3 regions of the Paenibacillus intestini genome follow, and region 1 is predicted to be linked to each of the others. Evidence: riboswitches for the same ligand, from Rfam matches in the RefSeq annotation. Region 1 holds a riboswitch; each other region holds the start of a gene.
The links. Region 1 has a riboswitch for cyclic di-AMP ahead of J2T16_RS01565 (3D domain-containing protein). Riboswitches for the same ligand answer to the same signal wherever they lie in the genome.
Positions count from the first base shown of each region.

Region 2: linked by a shared signal. The riboswitch ahead of J2T16_RS09360 (hypothetical protein) and the one ahead of J2T16_RS01565 (3D domain-containing protein) in region 1 are both predicted to bind cyclic di-AMP.
Region 3: linked by a shared signal. The riboswitch ahead of J2T16_RS26920 (resuscitation-promoting factor) and the one ahead of J2T16_RS01565 (3D domain-containing protein) in region 1 are both predicted to bind cyclic di-AMP.

Region 1 covers NZ_JAURUN010000001.1:354,996-362,249, forward strand. Annotated here, with positions in the region: gene J2T16_RS01555 (ABC transporter substrate-binding protein/permease) at 155-1,621, shown strand; gene J2T16_RS01560 (amino acid ABC transporter ATP-binding protein) at 1,608-2,330, shown strand; cyclic di-AMP (ydaO/yuaA leader) riboswitch at 2,516-2,712, shown strand; gene J2T16_RS01565 (3D domain-containing protein) at 2,715-3,386, shown strand; gene J2T16_RS01570 (polysaccharide deacetylase family protein) at 3,518-4,336, opposite strand; gene lpdD (prenylated flavin chaperone LpdD) at 4,491-4,826, shown strand; gene J2T16_RS01580 (PspA/IM30 family protein) at 5,019-5,690, shown strand; gene J2T16_RS01585 (DUF350 domain-containing protein) at 5,786-6,187, shown strand; gene J2T16_RS01590 (DUF4178 domain-containing protein) at 6,219-6,725, shown strand; gene J2T16_RS01595 (DUF4247 domain-containing protein) at 6,737-7,254, shown strand, end outside.
Region 2 covers NZ_JAURUN010000003.1:25,286-32,539, forward strand. Annotated here, with positions in the region: gene J2T16_RS09345 (urease accessory protein UreF) at 244-945, opposite strand; tRNA gene J2T16_RS09350 (tRNA-Leu) at 1,407-1,489, shown strand; gene J2T16_RS09355 (glutathione peroxidase) at 1,694-2,173, opposite strand; cyclic di-AMP (ydaO/yuaA leader) riboswitch at 2,552-2,727, shown strand; gene J2T16_RS09360 (hypothetical protein) at 2,846-3,274, shown strand; gene J2T16_RS09365 (HAD family hydrolase) at 3,432-4,130, shown strand; gene J2T16_RS09370 (Nramp family divalent metal transporter) at 4,261-5,619, opposite strand; gene J2T16_RS09375 (organic hydroperoxide resistance protein) at 6,017-6,436, shown strand; gene J2T16_RS09380 (zinc ribbon domain-containing protein) at 6,688-6,933, shown strand; gene J2T16_RS09385 (hypothetical protein) at 7,038-7,254, shown strand, end outside.
Region 3 covers NZ_JAURUN010000017.1:11,703-18,956, forward strand. Annotated here, with positions in the region: gene J2T16_RS26910 (HD domain-containing protein) at 1-670, shown strand, start outside; gene J2T16_RS26915 (TatD family hydrolase) at 1,046-1,813, shown strand; cyclic di-AMP (ydaO/yuaA leader) riboswitch at 2,055-2,308, shown strand; gene J2T16_RS26920 (resuscitation-promoting factor) at 2,578-3,762, shown strand; gene rnmV (ribonuclease M5) at 3,918-4,463, shown strand; gene rsmA (16S rRNA (adenine(1518)-N(6)/adenine(1519)-N(6))-dimethyltransferase RsmA) at 4,468-5,370, shown strand; gene yabG (sporulation peptidase YabG) at 5,428-6,324, shown strand; gene veg (biofilm formation stimulator Veg) at 6,523-6,798, shown strand; gene J2T16_RS26945 (small, acid-soluble spore protein, alpha/beta type) at 7,011-7,187, shown strand.

The DNA of each region.
Region 1 (7,254 bases):
ACATGTTTGCAGTATTTTTTCAGAAACAAGTCAAGATTTGATCTTGAAAATGCATTGCATAATCATGCATTGTACTTTATAATGACTCAGTCATCAACATGACTGACGAATCAGTATGTAATCGTAATTATAGCATTGTAAGGGGAGAACAAGGTTGAAATTAATAAGTCGTTATACCGTAATGTTGTTAACGTTCCTTCTTTTTCTGACGGCGGCTGCACCTGCGGCGCTGGCGAGTGGAACGACAGACAACAGCTCAGGCGGTAAAAAACTGGTGCTCGGTACAAGTGCCGATTTTGCACCGTATGAGTTCCACAAAGTCATCAATGGTAAAGACGAAATCGTCGGATTTGATATTGCGATTGCCAAAGAAATTGCGGCGGATCTTGGAGCTGAACTCGTTATCGAGGATATGGGCTTCGACGGACTTTTGCCCGCACTTCAGAGTGGTCGTGTAGACTTGGTCGTCTCAGGCATGACGCCGACGGATGAGCGTAAGAAAAGCATTGATTTTTCAGATACGTATTACAAATCCAAACAAGTGATTATGGTTCGTAATGTCGACAAAGACAAATATCCGGACATGAAATCACTGGAAAATGTCAAGATTGGCGTGCAAAAGGGATCCATTCAAGAAACCATTGGACAGAAGATTCCTGGTGCAAAGCTGACTTCACTGGATAAAATCTCCGACATCGTGCTACAACTGCAAACGAAACGCGTTGACGCAGCTATTGTAGAAGATACCGTAGCCGCTGGTTACCTGGATGACATTATCGGTCTTGCGGCAGCAGTTCCTGACGAAGAACAGGCTGAAGCCGCTGTCGGGATTCGTAAGGGCAATACGGAGTTATTAGCCTCTGTAAACAAAACCTTGGACCGCTTGAAAAGCGAAGATAAGATCAACCAGATGGTTACAGAAGCAAGTCTCCTGATGGCTGACAAAGTCAATAAATCTCAAAACATTTTTCAATTGTTCTGGGAATACAAAGGCTTATATGCAACAGGTATTGGTTACACGCTCCTGTTGTCGGCGCTAGGCGTATTATTCGGGGTCATCATCGGTCTGATTATTTGCCTGTTCCGTCTTCATAATATGGCGATTCTTCGCTGGATTGGTACAACTTATGTAGAGGTGATCCGCGGGACGCCAATGCTGGTACAACTTATGATTATCTATTACGGGGTGTCGCTAACTTTTGGCATTAACTTCTCAGCACTTCAAGCAGGGATTATGACGCTTTCCATTAACAGCGGTGCGTATCTCGCCGAGATTTTCCGTGCCGGTATTCAAGGCGTTGATCGTGGTCAACTGGAAGCAGCCCGTTCACTGGGTATGGGCAGAGGCGCAGCGATGCGTTACATTATTCTGCCACAGGCCTTCAAGGCCGTTTTGCCAGCCATCGGTAACGAGTTCGTAACGATTATTAAAGAATCATCCATTATTTCGGTCATCGGTATGGTGGATATTATGTATCAAGCAAGTGTAGTCAAAAATCTCACATTCCAGGGTCTGAACCCGTTCATTATTGCGGCAGCGATTTACTTTGTGATGACATTTATTCTGTCCAAGCTGCTCGGACGATTGGAAAGGAAGTTGGGTGCAAGTGATAGACGTTAGGCAATTACACAAATCATATGGTAAAAATGATGTCCTGAAAGGCATCGACGTAACGATCGGCAAAGGTGAGGTCGTTGTAGTTATTGGTCCTTCCGGTTCCGGTAAAAGTACATTTCTGCGTTGTCTGAACCTGTTGGAACAGCCATCATCGGGACAGATCGATTTCGAAGGTGTTTCGATTACCGATCCGAAGCATAACATCAATGCTACACGTGAGAAGATGGGCATGGTGTTCCAGCATTTTAATCTGTTTCCTCATAAAACGGTGCAGCAAAACATAACGATTGCTCCAATCAAGGTGAAGAAACAATCCACGGATGAGGCCAACAAAATTGCCGAGGATCTCCTGAAGACAGTCGGTTTGGCGGACAAAAAAGATGTATATCCTAACCAGCTGTCCGGTGGTCAAAAGCAACGGATTGCCATTGCAAGAGCACTCGCGATGCAGCCGCATGTGATGCTGTTTGACGAGCCTACATCGGCCCTTGATCCGGAGATGGTCGGAGAGGTATTGGAAGTCATGAAACGTCTTGCTGAAGGCGGAATGACGATGGTCATTGTAACGCATGAGATGGGTTTTGCGCGTGAGGTGGGAGACCGCATTCTGTTCATGGACGGCGGCGTCATCGTTGAGGAAGGTACCCCGGATGAAGTGTTTGGTGCGCCAAAACATCCGCGTACGCGAGACTTTCTTGCAAAAGTACTTTAATTCATGCCATTCCGTATATAGAATCAAATGAATAACGGCGTTATCGGATCGAAAGATCCGGTGACGCTTTTTTGTTGTTTGCAGAAAAGGTAGAGCTGAAAAAGTAACTTTTCTGTTACCTGTAAAATGAATTAAAACGCCAAATGGAAACATTTACTACAGCTTAAGGTTACAAATTTGTGATATATTCAAGACTGCCGAAACTTCCGAAGCGGAAGTGCGGGGGACGTAACAATGCAGACATAGTTAATGATTTGAGAAATATGCTGCTTGGGGTGAATTAGGAATACATAATGCTTCAGCATGTCACGTACAGCCTATAGGGTGGGTTCCTCCATCCGAATCCGACAACTAACTTCGCAGGCATCATGAGGGAGGAAGACCATGCATAACAAGAAACGTTTAGCCAAAACAGCCATCGCACTACTGACATCCATTCTATTCATTCAAGCCGTTCCGGCTCACGCGGATTCCGTTCATGTGGCCAAAGAAGGGGATACCTTCTTCACCTTATCCAAGCAATACGGCGTTGATATGAACACATTAATTAAAACGAATAAAGACATCTCACCTTATAACATCTATGGTGGTTTGAAAATTACAATCCCAGGTAACGAAAACAAAGTAGAAGCGGCACCAGTTCAAGCGAAGTCGCAGGAAAAAACGGTGACTGCTGCAAGCCTGGACGTGAATACAGATAATAAAGTGGTACAGGCTTGGGGGAAAACATTCGACTACAGCAAAACGCTTAGTGTTAAAGCAACAGCGTATTCCGCGGATGCTTCCGAGAATGGTGGATGGGGCCCCGTTGATTATTTTGGCAACCCGCTCGAACTCGGCACAATCGCAGTGGATCCCAAGGTTATCCCTTTTGGAACCAAGGTACTAGTGACAGGGCATACACACCCTGGATTGCCGAAACAGGCTTTCGTAGCAACGGCTTTGGATGCAGGTAGCGCGATCAAGGGAAATCGTATTGACATCTTTATCCCTGGAAGCAAACAGTTCGTTAGTTCGTTTGGTTTTCAGGATATTGAGTTGTACATTTTAAAATAAGGCTTAAACCCTCTCATTTATGGATGTGAGGTCATAAGTTGAATTGAGCATTAATAAACAGGGTGTTCTTTCTTGCGTAATCATGATAGGCATAATTCATGACGACGTAGAGGGACAACCTGTTCTTTCAATTATTGTTTCTCTTTTGGCAGTTTAAGCATCTCGTCCAATGTAACTAATTCATATCCTCGGTTTCGCAATTCCTCAATAACCTCAGGCAAAGCCTCTACAGTACCTTTCAGGTTCGAACCTGTACCGCCGCCAGCATGTTGTAATACGATGGAACCAGGCTTCACCGCGGTGAGAATATTATGTTTTACCTTTTCCTTGTCTAGTCCCTTCCAATCGAGAGAATCCACATTCCAATTCACGATGCTGTAATGCTGTTTTGCAGCCCATCTCAACTGTTCTTCGTTAATGTCCCCATACGGAGGACGAATCATTTTGGGCGTATACCCCGTCAGGCGGTGAATGATATCGCCGGTATGTAATATTTGTTTGCGAAAGGCAGTCATTGATAATTTGCTGAATTCAGGATGATTGTAGCTGTGATTGCCAACGATATGTCCTTCTTTCACCATCCGTTTCACCAAGTCCGGGTGTTTCTCCGCACGGCTGCCAACAACAAAAAAAGTAGCACGAACCTTATATTTTTTTAATACATCAAGTACCTGCGGTGTAAATCTTGGATCAGGTACATCATCAAAAGTCAGCGCAACTTGTTTGGTGGAAGGGCCATTGGTTTTGAACGTATCCGCGTATTTCTGACGAAGTTGACCTAGAGTCAACTGTTCTTCTTTAACATCTGACCCAGACGCCGGTGTATCACTGAGGGTTGAAGAAGGTTCCTCAGATGAAGCAGCAGACACAGGCGCAGGGGCTAAAGGAGCTGTATAAACCCCAGAACATATAATAGTAACGAGTGCGAGCATGACGAGGCGTATTCGCATGTTAACGGCCTCCTTTTTCCAAAATTGCGTTCTCTATGGTATGCCCGTTGCCTGTTTCTTTTATGCGTGTGTGAGAAGTTTCATTGCATCATCAGGTCATGAAAGCCATAATTCCACCATATATAACATATAGAGAAGGATAGGTGGAGAGACAATGAGTACATATGATTTGAAATCCATTCGTTTAGAGGTTTTTGAGGCAGGACAGGACAAGGTATTTCTGGTTACGGGTGGTAAAGCTCATATCGGGGCTGTAGCTACATTCTATGTTGACCATGATCGGGTTAGTGGAACAACGGTACATATCCCGGGACACAAGGAACAAGAGTTATGTGAGCGGCTAGCCCGCAAGGCGGCACTGCAATTGAAAGTTACGGTAACCGTTATTATGGGCATACATTTTGACAGCATTACACGAGTGCAGATCGACGAGATCGTAATGACTGCAGAGAGACTTGTGGATGAACATTTGAATAAGAGGTCAGAGTAATGTTTTGGTAATCGGTCATCTTTTAGGATAAACGACACGTGCCTGGATAAGTATAACCTTCAGAGGTAATCCTCCTTATATTTAGAGGTTGTCATCAAGTTTTAATTTTTTTTTGTAAAATTGAAACGAGTTGCAGATTGTAACGTATGTATCTTTATATACAATGCACAATCCACTGGGAGGAATAACCTAATGTCTATTTTTAAAAGATTACGTGACCTGACAATGTCTAACATCAATGCGATTATCGACAAAGCTGAAGATCCAATCAAGATGACGGATCAATATATCCGTGACATGCAAGAGGATCTGGAAGATGCTGAGAAAGCAGTAGCTGCACAAATCGCAATCGAGAAGAAGTTCAAGCAATTGTTCGAGGAACAGGAAGCACTTGTGAAGAAACGTGAAGAGCAGGCTCACACGGCAGCTCGTGCACAGAACATGGACCTTGCTCGTCGCGCTTTGGAAGAGAAGAAAGCAGCGGAAGAGAAAATGGTGGAATACAAAGCCAGCTACGATCAAAACAAAGCGTCCGCAGACAATCTTCGTGGCAAACTTGATGAGATGCGCAAACAATTGACACAGATGAAAAATAAGCGCGAAACGCTGGTTGCTCGTTATAACGCAGCCAAAGCACAAACCGAAATCAACAAAGCGCTAAACGGATTTAGCTCAGATACGGCAAGTGCGGGCCTGAAACGTATGGAAGAGAAAATGATGCAGATGGAAGCTCAGGCTGAAGCAAGCAACGAAATGTCTTCCAAAGGCAAATCCCTTGACGAGGAATTTGAGAAACTTGGTAAGGATGCGGCTGTTGAGGATGAACTTGCTGCGCTTATGAAACAGTACGAAAATAAAAACTAACACCTTGGCGTTCAGCAGGGTTAACCAGCGGAGGGGAACAGCGTTTCTCCTTCGCTTTTAAATGCGGATCATGTTGATAAGTGGAGGCTGTGTAAATGGATTTGAACATTTTGGCGATGCTGGTCTGGACGGTTTCAGGTTCGGTTTTGCTGTTTGTACTGATGTATGTAGATTCACTCTTTACGAAATACAAGGATTTTGCTGAAGTCAAGGCTGGCAATATGGCGGTCACTACCCGGATGGTAATGAAGTTATTTGCGCAAGGTTACGTGCTTGCAACATCCATCTCAACAGCAGGACATCTTGGAGAAGCTTTGCTCGTTTCTGTTGTATCATTTGTAATTTTATTAATTCTGGAAAGTGTTGTTCACTTTATGATTCGCAAATGGGCCACATTGGATCTGGATACGGGAATACAGCAAGGTAAGACAGGGTATGGCTTGTTCTCAGGTGCTTTGCATATTGTAGGCGCATTGATTATTGCAGCGTGCTTGTAAGCCGATAAGATAAGGAACAGGAGTAATTGGCATGAGTGTATGGAAACGTATTAAAGGAATACTAACAAAGCCCGAGCCACCTAAAGTGGAAAAAACGATGCTTCAGCTTGCTCCTGGGGATATCTGTGAAGTGTCTCTGGTCACTTATGAAGTCGTTGGCAGGGTGCAGAATCGGGCTCGTAACGCAGTTGTATTAACGCTCCAGGATGGTAGTTCATTCCGATATTTACATGTGGAGGAGCGTGAGATCACGCGTTACGCCCTGTATACACCTATTGATGGGAGACTTGATGCCCCTGACGAGGTGCCCACCATTCTTGAACTGGATGATCACGTGTATCATTTGGAGGAAGAATATGGAGGTATGGTTCAGACTGTGGGTAGAACGCCTTATGGTCAGGCTGGTGAGCAGCTTGTGTGGCAGTATCAATCGGATGATAACAAACTTCTTCGTGTGGAATGGCAAGATAGAAGGTTTAACCTCTACGAGGGTGAGTCCATTCTTCCTGCGGATATCAAAGTGATTCGTTCGAACTAGGAGAGGTTCCAATGAAAAAACGCTTGGCACATGGATTAAAATTAATGCTGGTCCTCAGCCTTGTGATGTCTCTGCTATCTGCGTGTGGTGCAGCTCCTTCCGTACAGGATACATATCCTCTTGAATCGGTAAGTGGCAGCGGTCAATCCACGTCTTATGTGTATCGGGCTGCAGATCGCACAGTTCCTGAAGTAGCAAAAGAGCTGTCCGATCAACGAACACCCGACCAGATCTCGGCAGAAAATACAGAGCGTATGTTCCTGGTGTATCAAGACCAGTATTATCATCTGCAACAAGATCCCAAGAAACCAGAGGATACGCTCGTCGAAGTCGATTCCAAGGAATATGTTCGTCAGAACTATAGCTCTTCCTTCTTACAAGGGTATCTAACGGCAACGTTAATCGGGAATTTGTTTGATACTTTTGGTGGACGCGGTTCAGGCAATTATCGGGGATACACGGAACGGGATACGTACAAACCGAGTGCAGGATCGTATCGGGTCCCAACGAGCAATGATAAAAAACTGGC
Region 2 (7,254 bases), on a different contig from region 1:
TTATAGTATTCAGCAGGTCATTCTTCGTGTAAAATAGATAGGAATACGTGCTGTTAGTTACATTATATACGTAAATTCGTCATCTAACAATTAAAAAATACGGAAATAAGTGTATTTTTTGAATTAAAATGACGTAAGTTCGCATTTTGTTGATTGAACAAAATAAAAAAACACGCCAGCAAGGGGAGTTGCGGCGTGTTTTTGGTGTGCTCTGAAAAAGAGGTTTCGAGGAGGAGTGCGGAATTATGCTCTGTAAGCGTGCAGGCCTGCTCCAAGCATGTGGAAGCTGGGGAATAACGACTTCATAGACATGGACGTAGGATGCATGGGTGCATCCGGTGAGGAGGCGCTCACGGTAGTCCATTCATTCTCAAGGTCTGCGGTCAGGCGAGCCAGCAGTTCCCGAGTGGCATTTTCATTTAGGGGGATAACTTTGCAAGCTTCGGATACGCATGCATTCATGGCTGAATGTAAGTAGCCGAGAACCGCCTCTTCGACGGGGATATCGAGGTGGTGGTTGATCCAGGCGTGAACGGTGGGGAGGCAACCAACTGAATTGTATTTTACGAAGATTTGTTCAAGCGGGCTAAGGTCGATCCAAGGATGCAAGGCGCGAGACAGTTTGATTAAACGTTTGCCTATGATTGTTGCTTGCTCTCTAAGTTCAGGAGGGGTTCGCTGTACATGCACAAGTTTGTCGATCAGGGCAATTCGCCAAGTATCCTTATGATCTGTTGCGGTGTAAATCCCCTTGATAGCCATACCTTCTAGACGAACGAGACTGGGGTGTAACTGGCAACGCATAAATGATTCAAGTTCCTCAGCTGTCCGAATAGTGCCTTCCTTGATGTGGGTGTCCATGCCGAAGAAATGGGTGAATCCTCCCACCTGGACAGAGGGATCAAGCAGTTTCGCATAATCGAGTAGCTTATTCCCACGGTTCACGATCATTCGCCTCCTGCGCTTTATTGTGTTATGTTTAATTACAAATGATGATCTTTTCTTAAGTTTAATGTGTAAATCCGAATTATATGATATATATATTCACATAAATATCCGTGTTTTGTCAATGATTTATGAGAAAATAAAAAACTTAATTAAATAAAATTCATAATTAGTGTTATATAATATAACATTAAAAATTCTATCTGTGTCATATATCCATGTCTAAAATCACTTTGGCCATTTTGCCGAATCAGATTAATGATATGTAATTTTCGAGGAAATATGACTGAATTTTGCAAGAGGTGTGGAATAGGAAGGGGTGAAGAACTGTTATCAATTTAGAGTAAAGCCGGTTGTAGTAAAATGTCATTCATAAAGTAATTCATAAAGTGATTAATAAAGACTTTACTTTTGTTTAAGAATCCGGTATAATCAATTCTGTTGCCGATAATTTACGACATGCGGTCGTGGTGGAATGGCAGACACGCTATCTTGAGGGGGTAGTGGGCGTATGCCCGTGGAGGTTCGAGTCCTCTCGACCGCATCATATGAAGATTTACGAGAGAAGCTTTCCGTGATGGAGAGCTTCTTTTTTTGTTTTCATATAGCAACAAGGACGAATTATTTAGGATGAGGACATGTGTTAAAAGAGAGGACGCAAAAAAGCCGCCCAAAAGCTTGAGCAGTTTCTGGCTCTTTGCTTTATAGGTGGCTTTTTTCGTTTATATGTTTGTTCAAAAGTCTATATTTATTTGTTAATTAGCTTCTGAATATCCTCTTCGATTTTGTCCGGTGTAGTCTGCGGAGCATATCGTTTCACAACTTTACCGTCCTGATCGACAAGGAATTTGGTGAAGTTCCATTTGATGGCTTTGGAACCGAGCAAGCCTGGTGCTTCTTTCGTAATGTGTTGGAAGAGCGGATGAGCGCTTGAACCATTGACGTCAATTTTTTCAAACATAGGGAAGCTTACGCCATAATTCATCTGACAGAATTCAGCAATATCGTCGGAAGATCCTTTTTCCTGCGCGAATTGGTTGCTTGGGAATCCAAGCACTTCAAACGGAGCATCCTGGAATTTATCCTGAAGCTCTTGCAAGCCCTTGAATTGAGGGGTGAGACCGCACTGGCTTGCGGTATTCACAATTAACAACACTTTGCCGCGATATTGGGACATCTCAATCTCTTGTCCGCGAAGGGTGTTTACTTTGTAATCATAGACTGACATGGGGTACGCCTCCATCCTGTTATTCTTAATATACTTATTATATTTTAAACAATTAAATAATGCAAAACTTATTTGGATTTAGCGTTGTTATAACCATTCGCTTGCTGGACTCCAAAATGGATGAGAAATACATGAATCAATTTTTGTGCGGTTGAGAATTAGGTAGCTTGGAAGAGAAGGATAGCGTATGACCTCATTGTAAGCGTTATTATCAAAGGTTATTGCCGGAAATCTGGCGATTCGGTGATCTGTATGCACTTTACATGATCATGGTACGGGTGTATGATTCATAGCGTAATTTGAATTTTAATTAAATTGTACCTGAAAAACGAAACAAACGATAATATCGATCGGTCTTATACTCAAGATTTACGAACGATGTTTTAATCGCTGAGTTTCCATTCATTGTGTATGGAAAACGGGGGAACCAACAGAATGGGCTGTATGACAGCAGCGGACATTCATGGGGTGAATTTTTCGGTGAAATCCGGAAATAGGGCGACTCTCGCGCCCGAATCCGTCAGCTAACCTCGTAAGCGTTAAAGGGAGAGGCAACAAACCGCACGCTGGTTCATGGCGCTTTCGTCATGGATTATTTAAGAAGCGTTTCGGAGGCCTTGGTCCCCACGCTTCTTTTTTTGTTGTCTTTTCACGCCAAGGGAGGAACGAAGAATGGATAAAGAGATGATTTTGGTAACCGCTCCGAATGAAGCTGGACGTAAATTTGTGAAATTGCTGATGTATAAAAAAATGCCATTTGCCGTTCTGACGAACAGTGCTGATGAGGAGCGCAAACTTCGCCGTCTTGGCGTGGAACACGTCATCCGTATGAATACAGCAGCTGCTGAGAAATGGTTTTTGCCGCAAGGCAGTGTAGGCAATGTATTTATTTTTGAGAACAGTCTGAACTTGACATGCCGCTATCTTCAAATTTGTCGCTCTTGGACATCGAAGTCCTTGTGTGTGATCACGGAGCAGAGCCATCCTAAAGGGATTTATCGTGGAATGGGCGCCGATAAAATTGTGTATTCACTGAATGGAGAAGTCGGGTTCCTTCTTAATAGCTGCAATAAACCGGAGGCTGAAGTGAGCAGCTTGTGATTGACATTGATCCAAGGTAAGACGCCTGTTATAATTGCAGGTATAGACTAACGGAATTTGAGGAGACTCATGCTTGTCGTGGGTCTTCTTTTTTTATGGAAACAGTACGGTAGTATAGAAGCGAGGGATAACCTGCAGCTAACGAGGAGGAATCAGCGTGCCGGATATTGCCGGATTGAAGTGGTTGTTTTTTGATGTGGGGGATACGCTGGTGGACGAATGGGAGCCTGTAGATGATATTATTGGGCAATTCGTTCGGGAAGCGAATGATTACGGCTATCCAGTAAAGATTGAGGCGGTAAGAGAACTGTTTGCTACCTGTTACCGTAATTATGAACAGTGGCCCATGAAAGTGGCCATACGTACATATATTCATGATGAAGATCACCGCATTCAGATTCAGGACAAGCTGAAATTCCATAAAGAATTGGAGCAACCGTTTCCTTCTGCAACCAAGGTGCTTGAACAGCTTTCGCATCACTATCGCATTGGCATCATTGCGAATCAGAGTCCTGGGACTGAAGCGAGGCTGGAAAGCTACGGACTTCGTAAATATGTCCATGTCCTGGCCTGTTCGGCAGAAGAAGGGGTGTCCAAGCCTGATCCGGAGTTGTATGCGGTTGCTCTGAAGCAAGCTGGATGCGCGCCGGAAGAAGCGGTTATGATTGGAGATCGAATTGATAATGATATTATGCCAGCACGTAGTTTAGGCTTACGCACCATTCGCATTTTGCAAGGATACGGAAGGTTCCAGCCAGAGCTTTCGGATGACGAGCGTGCAGATTGGACGGTGGAGTCCCTAGATGAACTGCTGCCGCTACTCATACCCGATGAGGATGCAGGCAAATCTATATGAGTCTCAGGTTAGATCGTGTGGGGTAGATTAAAGGTATGAGGGTATTAGAGCGTATCACAATAATGATACAAAGAAGGCCGATTTGCGTTGGGATCAATACCAACAGCGAATCGGCCTTTTCATATATAAACTAGAACAGCATGATGGTCTGAATAATCAAATACACATTCAGCACAACGATGATAGCGGCAATAGCCCAAGAGACAATTTTGAGCCACAGTTTGTTTGCAAAAGGCCCCATGCTTTTTTTGTCACTTGTGAACATCACAAGTGGGATGACGGCGAATGGCAGTTGCAGGGACAGGATGACCTGACTCAAGATCAGCAACTCTTCAGTGCCGTGCTCACCGGCAATAGCAGTGACGATAACAGCAGGGATGATGGCAATCAGTCGAGTAACAAGTCTACGCAACCACGCCGGGATACGGATATTCAGGAAGCCCTCCATGACGATCTGTCCTGCAAGCGTGCCTGTAAGGGTTGAGTTCTGACCGGATGCGAGCAAAGCTACGCCGAACAAGACACTGGCGATCGTTGTACCAAGCAGTGGGGTTAGCAGATGATATGCATCGGATATCTCTGCTACCTGTGTCATGCCCGCGCTGTGGAATACAGCTGCAGATACGATCAGGATGGCTGCGTTAATGAACAGAGCTAACGTCAAAGCAATGGTTGAATCCAGTGTGGTGTAGCGGATAGCTTCTCTTTTACCCTGAGTCGTCTGCTCAATCTGGCGGGTCTGCACAATGGATGAATGCAGATACAGATTGTGCGGCATAACGGTAGCCCCGATGATGCCAATGGCGATGTAGAGCATGGCCGGGTTTTGCAAAATTTCGGTGCTAGGAACGAATCCGTGAAGAACACCGCCCATATCCGGTTTCGCCAAAAATAGGTCGATGCCGAAACAAAGAGCAATGGTTGCCATCAGCACGATGACGAGTGTTTCCAGTGCACGGAATCCTTTGTTTTGTAGTACGAGAATGAGTAATACATCCACTGCGGTAATAATCACACCGTACAACATGGGAATGTTAAACAAAAGTTTAAGAGCGATTGCTGAGCCGATGACTTCGGCGAGATCCGTAGCCGCGATAGCCAGTTCACATAGAATCCATAACATCATGACAACGGGAGCGCTGAAGCGTTCACGACAGGCTTGGGCGAGATCACGCCCAGTGACAATACCTAGCTTGCCTGCGAGGGATTGAAGCACCACGGCCATCATGTTGGAAAAAAGGATGACGGACAATAACGTATAACCGAATTGCGAGCCGCCTGCGATATCCGTAGCCCAGTTGCCGGGGTCCATATAACCAACAGCGACAAGATACCCTGGGCCGACAAAGGCGAGGAACTTTTTCCACCATGCCGCATTTTTGGGTACTTTCATGGAACTGTGTGCCTCACCTAGCGAGGGGGCCATCGTAGCTGCGGAAGCAGACGCATATTCGCTGGATGGAGAATTGAACGGATTTTTTTGACTCATACATGGATCACCTGACTTTACAATAAGATGTGGCCGGCCTGTAGCCGGAATAAATTCATTTTTAGGATGTGCTCTAGCACAAATGCTGTGGCAAATAAACGGGATAAATACGAGTGCTCATATATCTAAAATTTTATGTTCATGTTTACATTGTACACCCTCAATAATTTTTGTCTAGTGCAACTTTTGTGTAGTCGGACAAAAAAAAGGAGAATTTTTCGAAGAGCCTCTTTATATCGTACCCATTTCGTAAAAAGATACGACTTTTATCACGTACGCATGAAATGTAGCCAAATGTAAAAGCTGATAAAGTACACAATCAGACGTTTCAAATCGAGCCAGAAGTTTAAAATGAATTGTAGGCAGTCAAAACTTTATTAACGAAGGAGAGATTCTGATGGAAGCTTTATATACAGCAACAGCGACAGTAAAAGGTGGACGAACAGGTTCGGTGGCTTCTTCGGACGGTGTACTGCAACATGATCTGAAAATGCCGAAAGAACTTGGCGGTGCTGGTGGAGAAGGTACAAATCCCGAGCAACTTTTTGCAGCTGGATACGGTGCATGTTACGAGAGCGCTCTGGCTAACGTGGCACGCAAAGCAGGTGTGAAATTGGAGAATGTCGTTGTAACCAGCAACGTATCGATCGGCAAAGATCCAACAGATGACGGATTCAAGCTAGCGGTTCGTCTGGATGTGAGTATGCCGGGAGTGGATCACAGTCAGGCTGAGGATCTTGCCCGCAAGGCGCATGACTTCTGTCCGTATTCAAAAGCAACCCGCGGCAACATCGACGTTGTACTCAACGTTGTCTAATAGATAGGAGAATCCCTGGCTTTTTCTCTTTGAAAGGCACAGGTAAAACAAAGAGCAAGGTATCCAGTGATATCTGATCTTCAAGCACACAAGCCCTGCTGGTAGCTCAGCAGGGTTTTGTTTTCCAACATATATCACCTGAGAATTCACCTAATCTGAAAGCGGAGGAGGATTTCTCCGTATTAAGTCGTACTCTTTTACATAAACGTACAGTCACTTCATGCCACATATTCCATTAAGGGGGAACGGCGATGAGTATTGAAGAGATGATTGAGAGGAAATTTGTATGCACCAAATGCCGGGGTACGGAATGCAACATTAAAGAAGTCTCTATGTCAGGAGCGGGGCTCAGTAAGGTGTTTGATATTCAGCATAACCATTATTTGTTTGTAGGCTGTACGGCCTGTGGATATGTGGAAGTGTTTAACCCGGACGTGTTGAAAGGCAAGAAACAGGGACAAGTTGGCACGATTCTGGATATTCTGTTCGGCGGATAGACATGCGTGAGTTGACATCGACCTGAAATTTCTTTAATATGATTTAGTACTGAAAGTGTCAGTGTCATTAGCATGAACCAAATTTGAATTCACGGGTGATATCCATGTCTTATAGACCAAGCATTGCACAACTGCAAGTAGCCAGCAAAAACGAAAAAGACGGATTGTACGAATTTACGATGAAACTGGTGGATGGTACACAGTGCCGTGTATTCTACTCCAAATCTCCGGATTGGAAAATGACTGCGATCAGCCGTCTGCAGAAAACACCTTGTCCTGTATGTCGTAAAGACTTCATCTGCAAATGTATGGATCAATGGT
Region 3 (7,254 bases), on a different contig from region 1:
TGGACGAATTGTAGTTAAAGAGTCTGGTATGCATGCTGTGGAAGACTATCTGATGTCACGATACCAGATGTATTGGCAGATTTACTTCCATCCTGTGACGCGTAGCTCCGAGATTATATTGCGACAAATCTTTAAGCGGGCAAAAGAACTTGTGAAGCAAGGCTTTCCATTCCGTTTCATGGTAGAGCCTCTGCCCAAACTGTTTGAAGGAGAAATTTCAGTTCATGAATATCTGCAGCTTGATGAATCGTTAATTCAAACAGCCTTTATGCAGTGGCGTAAGGAGGACGATTCTGTTCTAAGTGAGTTGTGCGAACGTTTTATGGATCGCAGGTTATATAAGTATGTGGAACTTGAACAGATCGACTTGGACATCATTGAAGAGATTCGGGAAGCATTTGTACAAGCAGGATTGAATCCCGAGTACGATCTTGAAATTGATTTTCCGACGGATAATCCGTATGATGTGTTTCGTCCAGATCAATCCACAGATAAGCAAATTCTTCTGCTCGATCGGCAGGACAAGTTGCATGAGCTGTCAGAAGTTTCTGATATTGTTCGTTCCATCAGTGGACTTCATCTGGGCAAACATCATCTGTACTATCCGCAAAACAAGGTGGATGCCATCCTTCATGAATTACCGTCCCATATACGCCCCTATTTTCTATAAGCTTGAGTCGATGCAGCAGGGTGAAACACTTTGATATCAAAAGACTTTCTAAGAGAGCTATTTTACATGATACAGTAATCTGCTTTAATGGGGAGGATGTGTAGATCGACATAATTTTGTAATTCGAGTGAGTAATTATACAGTTTCTAACGCCTTTCTTGCAAGATGTTGATTTGACTTTTTATTTTCCTTCTATATATAGTAGCTTGAGTGCTAAAACTGAAAATACTGAAATTGTTGCTTGTCCCAATCATTTAATGATGCAAAAAAATAAATTTGAAATTCAAACGCAAGAATTCCTGTACAAGAATAAGGGAGTTCCCATGAAAAAATCATCGGCATTTGACTTTCGACATGAAGGGAGAACGAGAAAGCATGTTATTCGACACACATACTCATCTGGATGCACCACAATTCGACGAAGACCGAGAGGACATGATTAAACGGGCCGTTCAGGCCGGAGTTACTCGCATGATTAATATCGGCTTTAACCGGGAGACGATTCCAACAACGATCAAACTGGCCGAAACGTATGATTTTATCCACGCAGCTGTAGGCTGGCACCCGGTGGATGCCATTACGATGCAAGAGGGAGATCTCGAATGGATTGCATCATTGTGCAAACATGAGAAAGTGGTAGCAATCGGAGAAATCGGTCTAGACTATCATTGGGACACTTCCCCTAAGGAGGTACAGCACCGCGTATTACGACAACAAATTGCATTGGCACGTGAATTGAGTATGCCTATCGTCATCCATAATCGGGATGCTCATGAGGACATTGTGCGTATTTTACGTGAGGAGAAGGCTGGTGAGGTTGGAGGTGTGATGCATTCTTTCTCCGGTAGCTGGGAAACGGCGAAAATGTGTCTGGATTTAGGGTTCCATCTGTCCTTCGGAGGACCGGTCACTTTCAAAAATGCCAAGCAACCGAAAGAGGTGCTCGCCAAGGTTCCGATGGATCGATTTTTCTTAGAAACGGACTCCCCGTATCTCACACCGCATCCTTATCGTGGAAAACGAAATGAGACAGCGCATGTACGTCTGGTTGCTGAAGCAGCTGCGGAAATTAAAGGCATTTCGGTAGAGGAAATTGCTGCAATTACCACCAAAAATGCCATGGAACGATTTGGGATTCGATAAGAAAATGAGTAAATCGGGTGAAAAAGGGAGATACAGAGAGGTAATTTGCTCTTTGTCTCGAATAATTGCAGAATATTACAATATTTTAACCAAATATTTAGAAAAACGTACTTGATCCGTGCTTTACAACATGCATCAAAACAGGATATCATCTTTTCAGTGAATTGTTGCGCGGAAAATTGGACAGATGTTCGGGGGATGAACAAAGGGACACTTTCCGATGAGACAACATTACTTTCATGAATCAATCTCGCTGAGTCTCCGTTAACGGAGAGCGGGGGAACCAATAGGGCTTAAACATCGGTGATTCTAGCCGGTGCGCATCGTTCGCTGACCCAAAAGCAGCGGAATGTTCTGCGAAGCCGTATTTGATTTCTTCTTTGGGTCTCGGGGTGAATTCAAGGGCGTCCGCCATGAGCGGGTGACCTAAGATAGGGCGGCTCTCTTTCGCCCGAACCCGACAGCTAACCTCGCAAGCGGAAAAAGAGAGGCAACCTCGTGCATGAATTTCCGATATTCAAAATCATTCGGAAGCCACGAAAGGGTCTCTTACACTCTTTCTTTGGCTTTTTTTGTTTTGAATAAAAGAAATATTGTCATCATACGGTATGTATTCAGGAGGATGACATCATGTTGCGAAGAGGGGTTCATGGTGCAGAACCGGTCATTATCTCTGATCTGTGTTCTGTAGAAAAATTGTTATAGTCGCGTCAAAGACATCATGCATTACTTTAGACGGCGAGGCTATGAAGGAGGACGGAGAAGTGGGCATATTCCAACCAGAAGAGACCCATGAGTCACGATCATCCAGTAAGTCTTTCGCGTTGCGGTGGAAGCATGAGAACTTGCGTCAAATGGCATTGATCGCGATATTCTCAATTGCGCTTGCAATCATGATCTTGTTAGTCGTTTACGGTCAGGCCGGGAAGCAGGTTTCACTGGTTATTGACGGCAAAGCTCAAGTGGTAGAGACTCGTACAGGAATGCTTCAGGAAATGCTGGAGGAGCAGTCAATCACAGTCAGCCCTCACGACAAGGTATCCATGCCCATGAATGGGGCGATTACCGACGGAGACCGAATCGTTATTGAGCGGGCCGTTCCAGTTAAAATCACGGCAGACGGAGACACCAAGACTCTTTATACAACCGATTCATCGGTACAGGGTGTAATTCAGCAATCAGGTATTCAAGTTGAAGATCATGATAAAGTGTATCCAGCGCTCGGAACCGCAATTAAAGCGGATATGAAGATTCGTGTAGTGCGTGTAACAAAGCATACAGTGGATGTGAAACAACCGATTGCTTACAAGGTTGTAAAAACGGCAGACCCAAGTTTGTTCCAAGGGGATAACCGTGTTGTAGTGAAAGGCAAGGAAGGCACAATTGTGCAACATATCGAAAAGGTATTTCAAGATGGAGAACTCGTCTCCAAAAAAGTGGTAGGTAAAACGGTCGCCACCAATCGTGTAGATAAAGTGATTGCGGTAGGTACGAAGGCTAAGCCGGTTGTGAAGGAACCTGAGGTTCAATTGGTATCTGCCAAAACTTCAACGACCAAAAAAGCTGTAACAACGAACTCGAAGAAAACATCTGCCTCGGGCAGCAAGGTGATTACGGTCTCCGGGAATTCTTTTAAATACTCTAAAGTTTTGAAAAATGTATCGATGACAGCCTACTCTTCTGAAGAGCCGGGTATTGGTACAAAAACAGCTTCCGGTACTCGTGTAACGGAGGGGCGCACCATTGCAGTTGATCCCAAGGTCATTCCAATCGGCTGGTGGGTATACATTGAGGGCCTCGGCTTCCGTCGTGCGGAAGATACAGGCGGCGCTATTAAAGGCAACAAAATTGACGTTTATTACGACAGTGTGAAGCACGCCCTGAATTTCGGACGTAAAAAAGGCAAAACGGTCTATGTGATTGGTCCAGTTAAGCCGGAAGCGAACTAAAATCGTTTTACTTTGAAATGGGAATGCTATAAAATAGTTGCATGAATGATTCATGCGGAATATGCGGCGGAGGGGTCTGAATTCAGTCTCCTCCGCCGTTTGGCAGAGAAGAGGATATTCCTCTTCTTTTTGCGTTAGAAAGGAAGAAAAGGAACATGATAAAAGAAGTGATTGTTGTGGAGGGTCGTGACGACACGGTAGCGATTCGTCGGGCGGTCGAAGCGGATACGATTGAAACCGGAGGCTCTGCCATTAATCAGCGTATTCTGAAGCGAATTGCACTTGCTCAAGAGAGACGTGGCGTCATTATCCTGACGGATCCGGATCATGCGGGAGAGCGTATCCGTAAAATTATTGCCAATAAGGTTCCTGGTTGCAAACATGCCTTCATCCCAGAAGCGGATGCAACGCGCAAAGGAGATATCGGAGTAGAGAATGCTTCACCGGAAGCGATTCGTCATGCACTTGCTCGCGTACACACATCCTATGAGGGCGCACCTAGTCTAATCGATTGGGAGGACCTCATTGAAGCAGGATTGATCATACACCCGCAAGCAGCCGCACGACGTATGGAGATGGGTAATCTGCTTGGTATTGGGTATTGTAACGGCAAGCAGTTCCATAAACGGCTGAGTGTATTTCAGATTACAAGAGAAGAGTTCTCCACTGCATTAGCGCAAATCGAACGTGAAGGAATGTGAGCATATGAAGGATATAGAGCAAACCATTGAAATAGCAACACCCAAACGTACCAAAGAAATTATTCAAAGGCATGGATTCTCCTTCAAGAAAAGTCTGGGTCAGAACTTCTTGATCGATCAAAATATTCTGAACAAAATCGTAGGCGCGGCTGATTTGGACGAGTCCAAGGGAGCGCTGGAGATTGGTCCGGGTATTGGAGCACTTACAGAGCGCCTTGCGCGTATAGCGGGTCCTGTTACAGCGGTTGAGATTGACCAGCGCCTGTTACCGATTCTTGGAGAAGTGATGGAACCCTACCCTAACGTACGCGTTCATCATGGAGATGTACTTAAGCTGGATCTGGCAGAACTGTTTGCCACGGACTTTGCCTCCGTTAATAAGGTAAGCGTAGTAGCGAACTTGCCCTATTATGTAACGACTCCGATCATGATGAAGCTCTTGGAAGAAAAGTTGCCAGTGGATAGCATTGTGGTCATGATACAGAAGGAAGTAGCTGAACGCATGGCGGCTGCACCAGGTTCCAAAGATTATGGTAGCCTAAGCATTGCCGTGCAGTATTACAGTATGCCCGAACTGGTCTGTGTGGTGCCGCCTACGGTATTTATCCCACAGCCGAATGTAGAGTCTGCAGTAATTAAGCTGAAGGTGCGTGAGCACCCACCAGTACAGGTTCCGAACGAAGCACACTATTTCGAGGTAGTACAGGCTTCTTTTGCCCAGCGGAGAAAAACAATCTCCAATAATCTCAAAGCTCGTTTCTTCACCAAGGAGAACAGAGAACAGGCAGACATCCTGTTAGAGCAGGCAGGTATTCAACCTTCACGGCGTGGTGAGACATTGAGTCTACAGGAGTATGCAACTCTTAGCACCGTAATGTGGGAAGCTGGGGTTCGCGGCGAGCTTTAATTTCGATGAACCAATCCGGGTCTCTGCCCATACGATGGGGTAGAGGTGATAATGGTGATGAATATCGGAGACTTGGTCGTTCGGAAGTCATACGGCGGCGATGTGACTTTCCGGGTAGAAGGACTCCAGTCGGACGCTGCGGTCATTAAAGGGACTGAGTTCCGGTTGCTGGCAGACTCCCCGGTGAACGATTTGATACAGGTTCCTTATGAACCACAGAGCGCTAAGACACGCCAGGCACATATTAAAGCTCATCAGACGCTCTCACGCTTGCAGCAGAATCGCATGGAGCAGGCTGAGCGTAATCGGGAAGGCCTGATGCAAGAATGGACTGCACAGCAAGAGCCCGCCTATTTTGAAATGCCAGGTAAGGTACTGCATTTGGATGGCGACCCGAATTATCTGAAGAAAAGTATGAATCTGTATGAACAGCTTCGTGTTCCCGCAGAAGGGCAGTATGTACACGAGTCAGCGATGGCTGATACGTTATATCGTCTGCTACCCAAAGTTCGTCCGGATATCGTTGTGATCACGGGTCATGATGGTGTGTTAAAGACACGTCAGCCCTATGACCTCTACAGTCTGGGGAGCTATAAAAATTCACAAAACTTTGTCTCGGCTATTCAGGTTGCAAGGCAATACGAGCGCCATTTGGATGCGCTGACGATTATTGCAGGAGCATGTCAGTCTCACTTTGAGGCATTGCTACGCGCGGGTGCGAACTTTGCTAGTTCGCCGGGGCGAATTCTCATTCATGCGCTTGATCCGGTCTACGTAGCTGCTAAGGCTTCCTTCACGTCTGTTCGTGATACCTTGAACATGAATGATATACTGCATAACACGATTAGCGGCATCCAAGGTGTAGGCGGTGTGGAAACGAAGGGAAGTTACCGGGTAGGATTGCCGGGACTTAATGATCTATCTACGTTAAAAGTGAATCCATCCGCAGTATGATTTATTCATGTGGCAGTACAATAATGAAGTCATATGAAGTTCACATTGCGATTCGAAAAAGGCCCTGAAAAGGGCTTTTTTATTTTGCGAAAAAATTCATTGACAATGACTTTTTAGTGCTGATATAATATTTAGCTTTGATTTGACAATGACTGTAAAATACAGTATAATGGACAAGAAAAGAGGTGGACGTCCACAATGGCTAAAAATACGCTGTTGGATATCAAACGCAATCTCGATGCACATATTGGTCAGAAAATCACGCTGCGGGCTAATGGTGGCCGCCGTAAGACGATTGAGCGTACGGGTGTATTGGAAGAAACGTACCCTTCTGTTTTTATTGTAAAGCTTGATGAGGAACAAGAAACCTTCAAGCGAGTATCATACAGCTATGCGGATATACTTACGGAGTCTGTGGAAGTCATGGTCTTTGACCCGGGCAGTGAGACTAGCTCTTACAACATGGAGACGTAAGCATTGGTTTACGGGCGATTCACCTATAGGTGGGTCGCTTTTTTGTATGCAGGAATGACTACGGAATGCAGGCGGCATACTATGTGGACAGGTCCTGGGAAAGCTCCCTGTTAAGACGGGAATGTTAAACCAGGATTTGGGGCTTGGGGATGAACAATCCCGAACTGCAGGGACTCATTGTGTCTTGAATAAGATCTGGAGGAGGATGGTTCATGAGTCGAAGAAGAAGAAGTGTCATGTCGGAGGAACTGAAGTACGAGCTGGCGAAGGATCTGGGTTTCTATGATATCGTTCAGCAGGAAGGCTGGGGCGGAATTAAAGCCAAGGATGCCGGTAACATGGTGAAACGAGCGATTCAAATGGCTGAGCAAGCAGCGCGTAAATCATAATCAGGTTCATCCAGTTTGGAGAGCGGGGCAATTCTCAGGAATCACCCCGCTTTTTCCCCATAGATGT